2 regions of the Kitasatospora sp. NPDC004723 genome follow, and region 2 is predicted to be linked to the other one. Evidence: predicted binding sites of a transcription regulator. Region 2 holds the regulator's gene; the other holds the start of a gene.
The links. Region 2 encodes HrcA, which represses chaperone genes, less so after heat shock. Its sites were predicted from a motif close to TTNGCACTCNGNNNNNCNGAGTGCNAA; they were not measured.

Region 1 (7,246 bases), on a different contig from region 2:
CGGCAGTGCAGGCCCATCTGGTACCAGACCGAGGGCAGGCCGGGACCGAGGTGCGGGTCGTTGGCCAGCAGCGGCTTGCCGGTGGTGGTGTGGCTGCCGGCGACCACCCAGGAGTTGGAGCCGATGCCCTGGCCGTTGCGGCCGAGCAGCTCGGGCAGCGCGTCGATCCGGTCGGTGACGTCCTTGAGCAGCGCCTTCGTGGCGGCGGCGCCCTGGGCGGTGCCGGTACCGGTGCCGCCGGTCGTACCGGTGCCGGTGCCGTTGCCCGCCGGGGTGGAGCCGTCGGCCGGCTTGTAGGCGGTGCCGTTGACCGTGCCGGTCTTCACGATCGTGCCGTTGCGGGCGTACGGGTAGTCCGGGTACAGCTCGTCGATCTTCTCCCGGCTGAAGTCCTGGGCGAGCAGCGAGCGGTCGATCTCCTCCTGGAGGTTGCCCGAGAGGTCCCAGGCCATCGCCTTGAGCCAGGACACCGAGTCGACCGGGGACCACTGCTCGGGCTTGTAGCCGCCGTTGACGACGCCGAGCAGGCCGTACTCCAGCGAGGCGGAGGAACCGCCCGGGTGCTCGGCGAGCCAGGCGTTGACGCCGTCCGCGTAGGCCTGGAGGTTCTTCTTGGTGTCCGCGCTCAGGACGGTGTCGAACTCCTTCTGCGCGACCTGGCGCCAGCCCATGGTGCGGATCATGGAGTCGGTCTCGACCTGGCTGTCGCCGAACATCTCGGAGAGCCGGCCCGCGGTGATGTGCCGCCGGACGTCCATCTCCCAGAAGCGGTCCTGGGCCTGGACGTAGCCCTGGGCGCGGAAGAGGTCCTCGGAGGTGTCGGCGTAGAGCTGCGGGATGCCGTTGGCGTCGCGCTTGACGTCGACCGGCGCGCTCAGGCCCGCCAGCTTGACGCTGCCGTCGACCTCCGGGAAGGACGCACGGACCGCGGCCACCCCCCGGTATCCGCCGTAGCCGGCGCCGGCCACCAGCAGCACGACCAGCACGATCACGATCAGACGGGCGCGCCGGAACTTCTTGGAGCGGGGCATCTGGGTCCTTGCGGTCCTCACTGGGGGGCGGGCGGACATGTCAGGAGCACGGAGCCGTGACAGAGGACCACATTAGGCCGCCCCGGCTGGCGGCCGTGCACGGGGGACGCTCACGGTGGGATCGGGGGAGGTCGGAAGCGGAGCCGGAGGCGGGGGTGACGGAACCGTCGACAAGTGAACTTAAAGATATGGCAAAATGTTAGACTGAGTAACGATCCGCAAGGGGAGTAAGTCGGTGCCTTCCGCCGCCACCCCCTGTCGGTACCGCGTCCGCCGCCCGCTGCCACGCCCGAGGTGCCCCTGCGTGAATGTCGACCACCTGAACCAGCTGCTCCTCGAGTTCTCCGTGATCCTGCTGGTCGCGGTGGTCGCCGTGCGGGTGTCCACGAAATCGGGCCTGCCCAGCCTGCTGATCTACCTCGGCATCGGCGTGGCACTCGGCCAGAACGGCCTGGGCATCTCGTTCAACAACGCCGAGCTCACCCAGGTGCTCGGCTACGCGGCACTGGTGGTGATCCTGGCCGAGGGCGGCCTCAAGACCAACTGGCGCGAGGCCAGACCGGTGATGCCGGCGGCCACGGTGCTGGCCACCGTCGGCGTGGGGATCAGCGTCGCCGTCACCGCGGCCGGCGCGCACTACCTGGTCGACCTGGACTGGCGGACCTCGCTGCTGCTCGGCGCGATCGTCTCCTCCACCGACGCCGCGGCCGTCTTCTCGGTGCTGCGGACGGTGCCGCTGCCCCGCCGGCTGACCGGCCTGCTGGAGGCCGAGTCCGGCTTCAACGACGCACCCGTGGTCATCCTGGTCGTCTCCTTCGCCACGGTCGGCGCGCACGACTCCTGGTACGTGCTGCTGGGCACGATCGCCGCCGAGCTGGCGGTCGGCCTGGCCATCGGCCTCGCGGTCGGCAAGCTGGGCGCGTTCGGCGTCAAGCGCGTCGCGCTGCCCTCCTCCGGCCTCTACCCGATCGCCGTCATGGCGCTCACCGTGCTCGCCTACGCCGGCGGCGCGCTGCTGCACGGCTCCGGCTTCCTCGCCGTCTACGTCAGCGCGGTGATCCTCGGCAACGCCAAGCTGCCGCACGGGCCCGCCGTGCGCGGCTTCGCCGACGGCCTGGCCTGGATCGGGCAGATCGGCATGTTCGTGCTGCTCGGCCTGCTCTGCGCCCCCGAGTCGATGGGCTCGGCCGTGGTGCCCGCGCTGGTGATCGGCGCGGTGCTGGTCTTCCTCGCCCGGCCGCTCTCGGTGGTGCTGACCCTGACGCCGTTCGGGCTGCCGGCCCGCGAGCAGGCCCTGCTCAGCTGGGCCGGGCTGCGCGGCGCGGTGCCCATCGTGCTGGCCACCATCCCGCTGGTCTCCGGCGCGCCGCTGGCGCAGGACGTCTTCAACATCGTCTTCATCCTGGTCGTGGTCTTCACCCTGCTCCAGGGCCCGACCCTGCCCTGGGTCGCCAAGGCCCTGCGGATCGGCGAGGGCTCGATGGGCCAGGACCTCGACATCGAGTCCGCGCCGCTGGAGAAACTGCACGGGCACCTGCTGTCGGTCGCGCTGGCGCCGGACTCGAAGATGTCCGGCGTGGAGGTCAGTGAGCTGCGGCTGCCGGCCGGGGCGGCGGTGACCCTGGTGGTGCGCGAGGGGAACAGCTTCGTGCCGGACCGGACGACCGTGCTGCGCGGCGGGGACGAGCTGCTGGTGGTGACCACCGACGAGGTCGGCGAGGCGGCCGAGCGGCGGCTGCGGGCCGTGGACAAGGGCGGCAAGCTGGCCGACTGGCTGAACGGGCGGGGCGGCTGAGCGGGCGGGGCGGCTGAAGCTTCGATCTGGTGTTCGAGTGTTCACCCCGATGTCACGGGCCAAGTTCGGGTCCGTCCGGTAAGGTCGGGGTGAGCGCGCGTCTACGCGCGTAAATTTCTTTGGTTGATACACCGAATCCCCAACATCTGTCTGAAGCAGAGTTGGCGCGACCGCTCGGCGGCCGCGGCCCGGCCCCGGCCCACCGCCGGACCGGCCCGGTATCTACCCCGGTCGACGCGCGAGAGGACGACTCTCGGCGCCGTCGGGGCCACACCATGCCCTGCCGCGCTACCAGGCAGCAGGAAGGACCGACCGTGACGGCGCGCCGAACGGTCGAGGACGTCGAGGACGTCCAGCCCGCCCTGGCCACCGCTCCCGCGGAGACCACCGCCGCCGAGGCCGCGACCGCGGTCGCCGCGCCCGCCCGCGTGGGCTACGGGGCGCTGCTGCGCACGCCCGGCGCCTGGACCTTCCTGGCCCCCGCGTTCGTCGCGCGGCTGCCCTACGCGATGCTCAGCATGGGCATCCTGCTGCTGGTCAAGGACACCCACGGCTCGTACGGCACCGCCAGCACCGTCGCGGCGGTGGCCGCCGTCGCCCAGGCGCTGATCGGCCCGCAGACCGGCCGGCTCGCCGACCGGTACGGCCAGGCCGCGGTGCTCGTCCCGGCCGTCCTGGTGCACGCGGTCTCGGTCGGCGCACTGATCGCGCTCGCGCTGGGGCACGCGCCGGCCTGGAGCCTCTTCCTGGCCGCCGCCCCCGCCGGGGCGAGCGTCCCGCAGATCGGCGCCATGGTCCGCGCCCGCTGGATCGCCACCTTCTCCGCCGAGGGCGCCCCGGCCACCTCCGCCGCCAAGGTGAGCACCGCCTTCGCCTTCGAGTCGGTGACCGACGAGTTCACCTTCGTGATCGGCCCGATCCTGGCCGCCGCCGTCGCCACCTCGGTCAACCCCGCGACCGGGCTGGTCGCCGAGGCCGCGCTGACCCTGGCCGGCGGCCTGGCCTTCGCCGCCCAGCGGCGCACCGCGCCCGCCCGGGTGGTGCGCGAGCCGGGCGTCCGGCAGGCCTCCGCGCTCGCCTCGCCCGGCGTCCGGCTGCTGGCCGGGGCCTTCCTCGGCGTGGGCACCGTCTTCGGCGGTCTGCAGGTCTCGGTGAACGCCTTCGCCGACTCGGTCGGGCAGCACGGCGCCGCCGGCACCGTGTACGGCATCTTCGCCGGCGGCTCGATGGTGGCCGGCGTGCTGTACGGCGTGATCGCCTGGCGGCGCCCCGTCCAGCAGCGGATGATCATCAGCTACGGCCTGCTGGTGCTGGGCTGCTCGACCCTGTGGGCGATGCCCGGCCTGGTCGCGCTCTCGATCGCCGGGCTGGTCTGCGGCCTGGCCATCGCGCCCACCCTGATCAGCGGCTACACCCTGGTCGAGACGCTGGTCGAGGACGGCGCCAAGACCGAGGCCTTCACCTGGCTGACCGGCGCCATCGGCCTGGGTCTGGCGACCGGCGCGACGGCGGCCGGGCAGCTGATCGACGCGCACGGGCCCTCGATCGGCTTCCTGGTGCCGGTGGCCGGCGCCGGGCTGGGCCTGATCGCGCTGGTGACCTTGCGGGGGCTGCTGGTTCCGCGGGCCGCGCGCGGCCCGGTGGTCGCGGACTCCGGGGATCGGGGCGCCCGCGGGCGGCTGGTGGGCGCGGCCGAGGGCTGAGCGGAACGGCCGGATCGGACCGGTGGCCCGACTCATCTCACATTCGAGTCGCTGGACTGATCCACCGGAATGCCGCATCATTGACCATCGTTAGCACTCATCAGGCGAGAGTGCCAGGAGGAAGACAAGTGCCCACGTACCAGTACCAGTGCACCGAGTGCGGCAACGGCCTGGAGGCGGTGCAGAAGTTCACCGACGAGCCGCTGACCACGTGCCCCGACTGCCAGGGGCGGCTCCGCAAGGTCTTCTCCGCGGTGGGCGTGGTCTTCAAGGGCTCCGGCTTCTACCGGACCGACAGCCGCTCGTCCTCCAGCAGCTCGGTGGGCGGGGCCTCGTCCTCCTCGTCGACGTCGGCCGCCTCGTCCTCGTCGGGCTCTTCGGGCTCGTCCTCGTCGAAGCCGTCGGCCCCCGCCGCGAGCCCCGCTCCGGCGGCCGGCTGAGCTTCGGCCGGGCACCGGCACCAGCTTTCCGGACGGCCCGCCGTTCCCGCTTCCAAGCGGGCGCGGCGGGCCGTCCGTCGTTTCCGGGGGCGGTCGGTTCACTCGTCGGAGTGAAGGTTTTTGTCCACAGCCCCGGGTTTTCCACAGGCCGGGAAAAGCCGCTTCCGGCGGCGGCGCGGGCGGCCCACAGTGGCGGTCAACGGAACCCGAAACCGACCCCGGAGGTGCCCGTGCGCACTGGTTCGCCCGTCCTGTCCCCCCGTCCGCTGCCGATCCCGCCGTTGCCCGCGCCGAGCGTGCCGCCCCGGCAGCCGGTGCCGTCGTTCCCGCCGATCGGGGGCCGTGCGGGCCCGCGCTGCCGACTGCGGCAGCTGCTGCGCTACCGCGCCCCCGTCCTGGCCGTGCTGCTGTTCGCGGCGGCGGCCGTGCTCACCCTCGGCCCGGTCCTGGCGGGGCCGCCCGCACCGGGAGCACCGCCCCCGGTGGGCCGAACGGGTTGTCCGGCGGAGGGGGGAGAAAGTCACCCGTGACCGTCGAACGGCTCCGTCGTTCACGCGGCATGAAAGGCTTCAAGGAATTCCTACTGCGCGGAAACGTCGTCGAACTGGCCGTCGCCGTGGTCATCGGCGCGGCGTTCACCAACATCGTCAACGCCTTCGTCAAGGGCGTGATCAACCCGATCGTCGGCGCGTTCGGAGCCAAGGACCTCGCGTCCTACAGCTCCTGCCTCAAGGGACCCTGCGAGCTGTCCGACACCGGCGAGGTCACGTCCGGGATCCTCATCCTCTGGGGCAGCGTGCTGAGCGCGGCCCTCCAGTTCCTGATCACCGCGGCCGTCGTCTACTTCTTCCTGATCCTGCCGATGACCAGGTTCACCGCCAAGCGCAAGACCCTGGCCGAGGTCCAGACCGAGGCCGAGGTCAAGGAGGTGGCACTGCTCACCGAGATCCGCGACGCCCTGGTCACCCGGGCCGGCTGAGGCCCGGCGGGGCAGGGCCGTCAGTCGCCGTGGTGCGGCGGGCGCTGGCTCAGGTACCAGTCCAGTCCCCGCCCACCGCTCTCCCCCGCTCCCGGGCGGTCGCCCCAGCCCGTGTCGGTGTCGTCCCGGGACTGCCGCTCCAGCGGATCGCCGAAGACCAGCCGGGCCTTCGCCGCCGCCCGCTCGGCCGGCTTCTTCTCGGCAGACTTCCTCTCGGCCGCCTGCCCGTCGACCGCCTGCTCTTCCGCCACCTTCGCCTCCACAGCTCCCGATCCTCCCCCGCCGACGTTCCCGCCCGCCCTCACCAGCCCCGCCGTCACCAGCCTAGAACGCCACCGGCACGACGGCGGGCCCGGTGCGGACCGCTTCCGCACCGGGCCCGCCGGCCGTCGTCACCCCCCGGACACGCCCGGGGCCCACGCCCCCGCGTCACGCCGCCTCGAAGCCCGCGTGGTCGGCGATCTTCTTCAGCTCGGCCAGCGCGTGCTTCTCGATCTGGCGGATCCGCTCACGGGTCAGCCCGTGCTGCTTGCCCACCTCGGTCAGGGTGCGCTCGCGGCCGTCCTCCATGCCGTACCGCGACCGGATGATCGAGGCCGTCCGGTCGTCCAGCCGTCCGATCAGGCCGTCCAGCTCCTCACGGCGGAGCATGACCATCACGGCGTCCTCCGGGGACGTCGCCCCGGTGTCCTCGACCAGGTCGCCGAACTGGGTCTCGCCCTCGTCGTCCACCGACATGTTCAGGCTGACCGGGTCCCTCGCCCAGTCCAGCACGTCCTTGATCCGGGCCTCGGTGGTGTCCAGCTCGGCCGCGATCTCGGCGGGCTCGGCCTCCCGGCCCAGCTCCTTCGACTTCTCCCGCTGCACCCGGCGGATCCGGCCGAGTTCCTCGACCAGGTGGACGGGCAGCCGGATGGTGCGCGACTGGTCCGCGATCGACCGGGTGATCGCCTGACGGATCCACCAGGTCGCGTAGGTGGAGAACTTGAAGCCCTTGGCGTAGTCGAACTTCTCCACCGCGCGGACCAGGCCCGCGTTGCCCTCCTGGATCAGGTCGAGCAGCGGCAGGCCGCTGCGCGGGTAGCGCCGCGCCACCGCGACCACGAGGCGGAGGTTGGACCGGATGAAGACGTCCTTGGCGCGCTCGGCGTCCTCGGCTATCGCCTCCAGCTCCTCGCGCCGCACACCCTCGGGAAGCCCGCCCTCGTCCAGCAGGTGCTGGGCGTACACGCCGGCCTCGATCCGCAGGGAGAGCTCGACCTCCTCGGCGGCATCGAGCAGGGGCGTCCTGGCGATCT
Region 2 (7,246 bases):
GGGTCCGAGGACTCGCCGGGCAGGATCCGGGCGATCCGCCACACCTCGCCGTCGCGGACCAGGTCGGCGCCGAGCAGTCCCTGCCGGCGGGCCGCCTCGGTGTGCCGGCCGGGCGGCACCACGTACGCGTGCGAGGTGCCCAGCTCGCCGTGCACCTCCCAGAGCAGGTCCACCAGGTCGTCGTGCGAACCCAGCCGCTCCACCAGCGGGCGGTAGCGGTCCAGCACCCCCGCCCAGTCGACCCCGGAGAGGTCCGGGCGCCAGAAGTTGTCCCGCATCAGGCGGCCGTTCTCGTCGTACATCTGCCGCCACTCGGCCGCCGGGTCGACGGTCACCCGCAGCCGGTCCAGGTCGACGTCGATCTCCTCGTCCTCGCCGGACGCCTTGTGGCCGGCGGGCAGGATCCGCAGCTCGCCCTCGTCCAGCACCGCCAGCCGGGTGCCGTCGCCGCTCACCGCGAACGCGTCCAGGCCGTCCACCAGCTGCTCGGCCCGGCGCTTGCGGAGGTCGAAGCGCTCCAGGGTGGGCCGCGGGCGCTCGTCGTCCAGCGAGGCGGCCTCGTCGCCCAGCTCGCCGACCAGCGGGACGCGGGTCCACAGCACCCCGTCCTTGGCGGCCCGCAGGGTGCCGAACCGGCCGCCCTCGACCGGGAACGGCACGATCCGGTCGGCGATGCCCTCCAGGTCGACCCGGGTCACCGGCGGCGCGTCGGCCCCGCCCTCCTCGCCGTCCGCTCGCTTGCCCTTGGGCTCGTCGTCCTCGCCGCCGACGGTCCGCCCGGCCCGGCTCGGCCCGAACGGGGACGGCGTGTCGGCGGCCAGCGTGATCAGGTACGGGCGGCAGCCGTTGGGGAACGACAGGTCGAAGACGTGCGAGTCGTACACCGGGTCGAAGTTGCGCACCGAGAGGAAGGCCAGGTGCCGGCCGTCCGCGGTGAAGGCCGGCGAGTAGTCGACGAATCGCTGCGGGGTCGCCTCGCAGACCGTCCGGGTGGCCAGGTCGGCCAGCACGATCTGACGCAGCGACCACGGCCCGAGGGTCGGCTGCGACCAGGCCAGCCAGGCCGAGTCCGGGCTGAACGCCAGCCCGCCGACCTCGCCGTCGGTGCTGTGCGCCAGCTCGTGCACGGAGCCGTCGGCCAGCGAGACCAGCAGCACCCGGCCGTCGTGCGCGCCGACCGCCAGCCGCTTGCCGTCCGGCGAGACCACCAGCGCGCGGACCCGCCCCAGCTCCCCGGCGGCCAGCCGGCGGCGCTCGGCGCCGAGCGCCTCGGGCGCGTACTCGATCGCGTCCTCGCCCCCGGCGTCGGTCACCCAGACCACGCCCTGCGCGGCGTCCTCGCCCGCCGCGCCCGGCACCACCCGGGCCAGCCGCCCGCGCACGCCCGGTGTCTCGTCCAGCACCCGGGCCGGTCCCTCCCGGTGGGCCAGCCAGTGCACGGTGCCGCGCACCACCACCGCGCCCGCCCGGCCGGTGCGGTCCGGGGCGGCGCCCTCCAGCCAGTACGCGGCGGACACCGGGCGGGGCCGGCGGCCGGCGCGCGGGCCGGCCGGCCGGACGTCGAGGCGGCGCGGCTCGGCGCCCGCCAGGTCGTCCAGCAGCCACAGCTCGCCGGCGGCGTGCCAGACCACCCGGGCGCCGTCGGTGGCGGCGTCGCGGGCGTAGAAGCCCTCCGGGGAACTGCCGTGGCGGCGCAGGTCGGAGCCGTCCGGGAGGCTGGAGTACGGCGCGCCGACGCCCTCGTGGTCGGAGAGGAACGCGATGCGCTCCCCGACCCACAGCGGCGACTCGATGTTGCCGTCCAGCTCCTCGTGGACCCGCTCGAAGCGCTCGGTGCCGATCCACAGCTTGCCGGCCCGCCCGCCCCGGTACCGCTTCCACCAGGCCGGCTCCACGCCGAACGCCGAGACCAGCAGCGCCCGGTCACCGCCCGGCTCGAAGGCCAGCCCGCCGACCGGGCCGTACGGCAGCCGCACCGGCTCGCCGCCGTCCAGCGGCACGGCGTGCGCCCAGGTGCGGCGCAGCGAGGCCTGCCCGGCGGCGGTGGTGGCGATCGGCCGGCCGTCCGCCGTCCAGCCGCGCAGCTGGGTCTGCGCGTCTCCCCAGTGGGTGAGCCGGCGGGACGGGCCGCCGTCCACCGGCGCGAGGTGCACCTCGGGGGCGCCGTCCCGGGTCGAGGTGAAGGCGACGTACCGGCCGTCCGGGGAGAAGCGGGGGCGGCGGACCGGGACGTGATCGGCCGTCAGCCGCCAGGCCCGGCCGCCGTCCAGCGGGGCGAGCCACACGTCGTTCTCGGCCACGAAGGTGATCAGGTCGCCGTGCAGGTGCGGATAGCGCAGATAGGCGCCCACGGGAGTGCTCTCGGGTTCGCTCACACCCGTCACCCTAGGCACCCGGCCGCGCCGCGCGCCCGGACTTTACCGACCCCGAACCCCCGCGGGGGACGCGCCCCTACGACCAGCGGCCGGTGCGGCCCAGCAGCAGCGCGCCGGCCGCCACCCCCGCGGTGGAGGTGCGCAGCACCGAGGGGCCGAGCCGGTACGGCTTGGCGCCGTGCTCGGCGAAGGCGGCCAGTTCCTCCGGGGAGACGCCACCCTCCGGGCCGACCACCAGCACCAGGTCCCCGCCGTCCGGCAGCGCGGCCCCGGCCAGCGGCTCGGCGCCCTCCTCGTGCAGCACGGCCGCGAACGCGGCTCCGGCCAGCACCGGGGCCAGCTGCCGGGTGGTCATCGGCTCGCGGACCTCGGGGAAGCGCAGCCGGCGCGACTGCTTGCCGGCCTCCCGCGCGGTGGCCCGCCACTTGGCGAGCGCCTTGGCGCCGCGCTCGCCCTTCCACTGGGTGATGCAGCGCGAGGCCGCCCAGGGGATCACCACGTCCACGCCGACCTCGGTCATGGTCTCCACGGCCAGCTCGCCCCGGTCGCCCTTGGGCAGCGCCTGGACGACCACGATCCGCGGTGCCGGCTCCGGCTCACGGCGCACGGCCGTCACCGTCACATCGACCGCGTCCTTGCCGTGCACCGCCGCGACGGTGCCGTCCACGCCCAGGCCCAGACCGTCCGCCAGGGTGACCGCCTCGCCCGGCTCCAGCCGCTTCACCGCGGCCGCGTGCCGGCCCTCCGGCCCGTCCAGCCGCACCGGCGCGCCGGGCGCGGCGGCGGCGATCCGCTCGGTCTCGACGACGAACACGGGCGCGGTCATGCGGGGAACCTCCGGGGTGGGAACGGGAACGGGGACGCAAAAGGGGTGCCGAGGAAGCCTCGGCACCCCCGCGCGGGACGGCTACCGGCCGTTGAAGGCGTCCTTCAGCCGGGAGAACAGCCCCTGCTGCCCGGGCGCGAACTGGCCGGACGGCCGCTCCTCGCCGCGCAGCACCGCCAGGCGGCGCAGCAGGTCCTCCTGCTCGGCGTCGAGCTTGGTGGGCGTCTGCACCTCGACGTGCACTATCAGGTCGCCCCGGCCGCCGCCGCGCAGGTGGGTGATGCCCCGGCCGTGCAGCGGGATGGACTGGCCGGACTGGGTACCGGGCCGGATGTCGACCTCCTCCACCCCGTCCAGCGTCTGCAGCGGCACCTGGGTGCCGAGCGAGGCCGCCGTCATCGGGATGGTGACGGTGCAGTGCAGGTCGTCGCCGCGCCGCTGGAACACCGCGTGGGTGGTCTCGGCGATCTCGACGTACAGGTCGCCGGCCGGGCCGCCGCCGGGGCCGACCTCGCCCTCGCCGGCCAGCTGGATCCGGGTGCCGTTGTCGACACCGGCGGGGATCTTGACGGTCAGGGTGCGGCGGGCGCGGACCCGGCCGTCGCCGGCGCACTCCGGGCACGGGGTCGGCACGACGGTGCCGAAGCCCTGGCACTGCGGGCAGGGCCGGGAGGTCATGACCTGGCCCAGGAAGGACCGGGTGACCTGGGAGACCTCGCCCTTGCCGCGGCACATGTCGCAGGTCTGCGCGGAGGTGCCGGGGGCCGCGCCCTCGCCGCTGCAGGTGGTGCAGGTGACGGCGGTGTCGACCTGGAGTTCCTTGGTGGTGCCGAAGGCGGCCTCCTCCAGGGTGATCTCCAGGCGGATCATGGCGTCCTGGCCGCGCCGGGTGCGCGAGCGCGGGCCGCGCTGGCCGGAGGCGGCGCCGAAGAAGGCGTCCATGATGTCGGAGAAGCCGAAGCCGGCCGCCCCCGCGCCGAAGCCGCCCGCCCCGCCGCCGCCGTTGGGCGAGAGCGGGTCGCCGCCGAGGTCGTAGACCTGGCGCTTCTGCGGGTCGGAGAGCACCTCGTAGGCGGCGTTGATCTCCTTGAACCGCTCCTGCGTCTTCGGGTCCGGGTTGACGTCCGGGTGCAGTTCGCGCGCCAGGCGCCGGAACGCCTTCTTGATCTCGTCCTGCCCCGCATCCCGTCGGACGCCGAGTACCGCGTAGTAGTCCGTGGCCACCAAATGCTCCGCTTGTTCCGCCTGTAAGAGTGCTTGCGACTGCGGGGCGCGCCATGTGGATGACGCGCGCCCGTTCCTACGACTCGGCCAGGATCTGGCCCACGTACCGTGCCACCGCTCGCACCGCCCCCATTGTGCCCGGATAGTCCATCCGAGTCGGACCGATCACACCCAGTTTGGCCACGCTTTCGTCGCCCGAACCGTAACCGACCGAGACGACCGACGTGGAATTCAGCCCCTCGTAGGCGATCTCGCGGCCGATCCGGACCGTCATCCCGGCGTCCGCGGTCTCACCCAGGAGGCGGAGCAGGACGACCTGCTCCTCCAGTGCCTCCAGCACCGGCTGGATGGTGAGCGGGAAGTCATGGCCGAAACGGGTCAGGTTGGCCGTGCCGGCCAGCATGATCCGCTCCTCGCTCTGCTCGGCGAGCGTCTCGAAGAGCGTCGCCAGCACGGTCGTCACGGTCGGCCGGTCGGCCGCCTCGAACAGCGCCGGCAGCTCGTCCAGCAGCCCGGGGACGTCCGGGAGGCGCTGGCCGGCGGCCCCCGCGTTGACCCGGGCCCGCAGATCCGCCAGCAGCGTCTCGCCGACCGTGCCCGGGCAGTCCACCAGCCGCTGCTCGACCCGGCCGGTGTTGGTGATCAGCACCAGCATCACCTTGGCCGGGGCCAGCGCGACCAGCTCGATGTGCCGCACCGTGGAGCGGCTCAGCGAGGGGTACTGCACCACCGCGACCTGCCGGGTCAGCTGGGCCAGCAGCCGCACCGTGCGGGCGACCACGTCGTCGAGGTCCACCGCGCCGTCCAGGAAGTGCCGGATCGCCCGCCGCTCGGGCGCGCTCATCGGCTTGACCTCGGCCAGCTTGTCGACGAACAGCCGGTAGCCCTTGTCGGTGGGGATCCGCCCGGCGCTGGTGTGCGGCTGGTGGATGTACCCCTCCTCCTCCAGCGCCGCCATGTCGTTGCGGACGGTGGCCGGGGAGACCCCGAGGTTGTGCCGGTCCACCAGGGCCTTGGAGCCGACCGGCTCCTCCGTCCCCACGTAGTCCTGGACGATCGCGCGAAGCACCGCGAGCTTGCGGTCGTCGAGCTGGCGGACCTCACCGGCCATGGGGCACGCACCTCCGTCTTCACGCGTTGTCCGTTGTGACACGCCGTTGTGGCATGTGTCCGCATTTCGAGCTGTCCGGTCCGGCCCCGCGGGGCCCCGGCCTTGGCACTCTGAACGCCCGAGTGCCAGATCCGTACCTGCCAGTGTAAGGCCCGGGTCCGACGGCAGGAACGGCCCGGCCGGAGTGATCCTGCCCGCAGTCCGCGGCGCGCGGATGATGCCGCGGGCCCGCCCGGGTGGCAGCATCGAAAGCGGACGGCGAACGGAGGAACAGCGATGTCGACCTCGGGCCAGCACACCCGTTTCGCCCCCGACCGCGGCCTGACCGGCCGGATGGTGGGGACGATGTTCCTGATCGGACTGCTGTACGTCGGCTTCACCGGGCTGCTCATCGCCCTGCTGCGCGGCGCCTGGCCGATCATCGTCCTGATCTCCGGCGGCCTTTTCGTCGCCCAGTTCTGGTTCAGCGACAAGATCACCGAACGGGCCATGGGCGCCCATCCGGTCACCCCGGAGCAGTACCCGCAGCTGCACGGCGCCGTCGACCGGCTCTGCGCGCTCGCCGACATGCCCAAACCGCGGGTCGCCGTCGCCCGCAACGACATGCCGAACGCCTTCGCCACCGGCCGCAACCCGCAGAACGCGGTGGTCTGCGTCACCACCGGCCTGCTGCGCCGGCTGGAGCCGGAGGAACTGGAGGGCGTGCTCGCCCACGAGCTGTCGCACGTCGCCCACCGGGACGTCGCCGTGATGACGGTGGCCGGCTTCCTCGGCGTCCTGGCCGGCGCGATGACCAGGATCGCCATGTACGGCGGCTTCATGGGCGGCGGGCGCAACAGCAACGACCCCAACGCCGCGATCGTCGCGCTGGTCGTCCCGCTGGCGTCGATCGCCGTCTACGCGATCAGCTTCCTGCTGACCCGGATGCTCTCCCGCTACCGGGAGCTGGCCGCCGACCGGGCCGCCGCCCAGCTCACCGGGCGGCCCAGCGCGCTGGCCTCGGCGCTCACCAAGGTGACCGGCCAGATCGCCGCCATCCCGACCAAGGACCTGCGCCAGGCGCAGGCCTACAACGCCTTCTACTTCGCCCCCGCGCTGAGCGCCCGTGAGGCCGCCACCCAGCTGTTCTCCACCCACCCGACGCTGGAGCAGCGGCTGGCCCAGCTCGCGAAGATCTCCGCACAGCTCGGCCGCTGACCCGTTGACCCTCCCTCCGGAAGGACCGCCGTGGGAATCCTGGACGCGCTGTTCGGCCGCACCAAGCCCGTCAAGCCCGACCTCGACCAGCTGTTCGGGGTGCCGTCCGCCGCGCTGACCCTGGAGGCCGCGGCGGGCTTCCGGCCCACCGGGCTCGGGTCGGTCTGCTTCGCCTCGGTCGAGGGCGGGGCCTTCGACGAGGTCGAACGCCAGGTCCGGGCGCTGCTGGACGCCGACACCGAGCGCGGCGGCGTCCCCGTCGAGGCGTCCAAGGACGACTACGGCTACTCCTGGCTGCTCGCCCGGCACACCTCCGAGGAGCTGCCCGACCTGGTCAACGACCTGCACGCGGTCAACAGCGAGCTGGAGGCGAACGGCTTCGGGCCGCAGCTGCTCTGCTCGCTGGTCGGCTTCCGCGACGCCGCGGGGCGCCGGCCGCTGGCCCTGGTCTACCTGTACAAGCGCGGTACCTTCTACCCCTTCGCGCCGCTGCCCGGCCGCGGGGAGAAGCGC

Region 1: ABZW10_RS26760 (FmdB family zinc ribbon protein) is a predicted target of HrcA. The motif match lies at 4,620-4,646, and genes of this name have one in related genera.

The regions. Positions count from the first base shown of each region.
Region 1 is NZ_JBEXJT010000033.1:66,644-73,889, forward strand. Features, by position in the region: gene ABZW10_RS26745 (penicillin acylase family protein) at 1-1,031, opposite strand, end outside; gene ABZW10_RS26750 (potassium/proton antiporter) at 1,336-2,826, shown strand; gene ABZW10_RS26755 (MFS transporter) at 3,255-4,529, shown strand; gene ABZW10_RS26760 (FmdB family zinc ribbon protein) at 4,658-4,969, shown strand; gene ABZW10_RS26765 (hypothetical protein) at 5,200-5,499, shown strand; gene mscL (large conductance mechanosensitive channel protein MscL) at 5,529-5,948, shown strand; gene ABZW10_RS26775 (hypothetical protein) at 5,969-6,199, opposite strand; gene ABZW10_RS26780 (sigma-70 family RNA polymerase sigma factor) at 6,378-7,246, opposite strand, start outside.
Region 2 is NZ_JBEXJT010000067.1:14,358-21,603, forward strand. Features, by position in the region: gene ABZW10_RS36270 (PDZ domain-containing protein) at 1-2,375, opposite strand, end outside; gene ABZW10_RS36275 (16S rRNA (uracil(1498)-N(3))-methyltransferase) at 2,452-3,201, opposite strand; gene dnaJ (molecular chaperone DnaJ) at 3,283-4,425, opposite strand; gene hrcA (heat-inducible transcriptional repressor HrcA) at 4,502-5,536, opposite strand; gene htpX (zinc metalloprotease HtpX) at 5,813-6,733, shown strand; gene ABZW10_RS36295 (hypothetical protein) at 6,764-7,246, shown strand, end outside.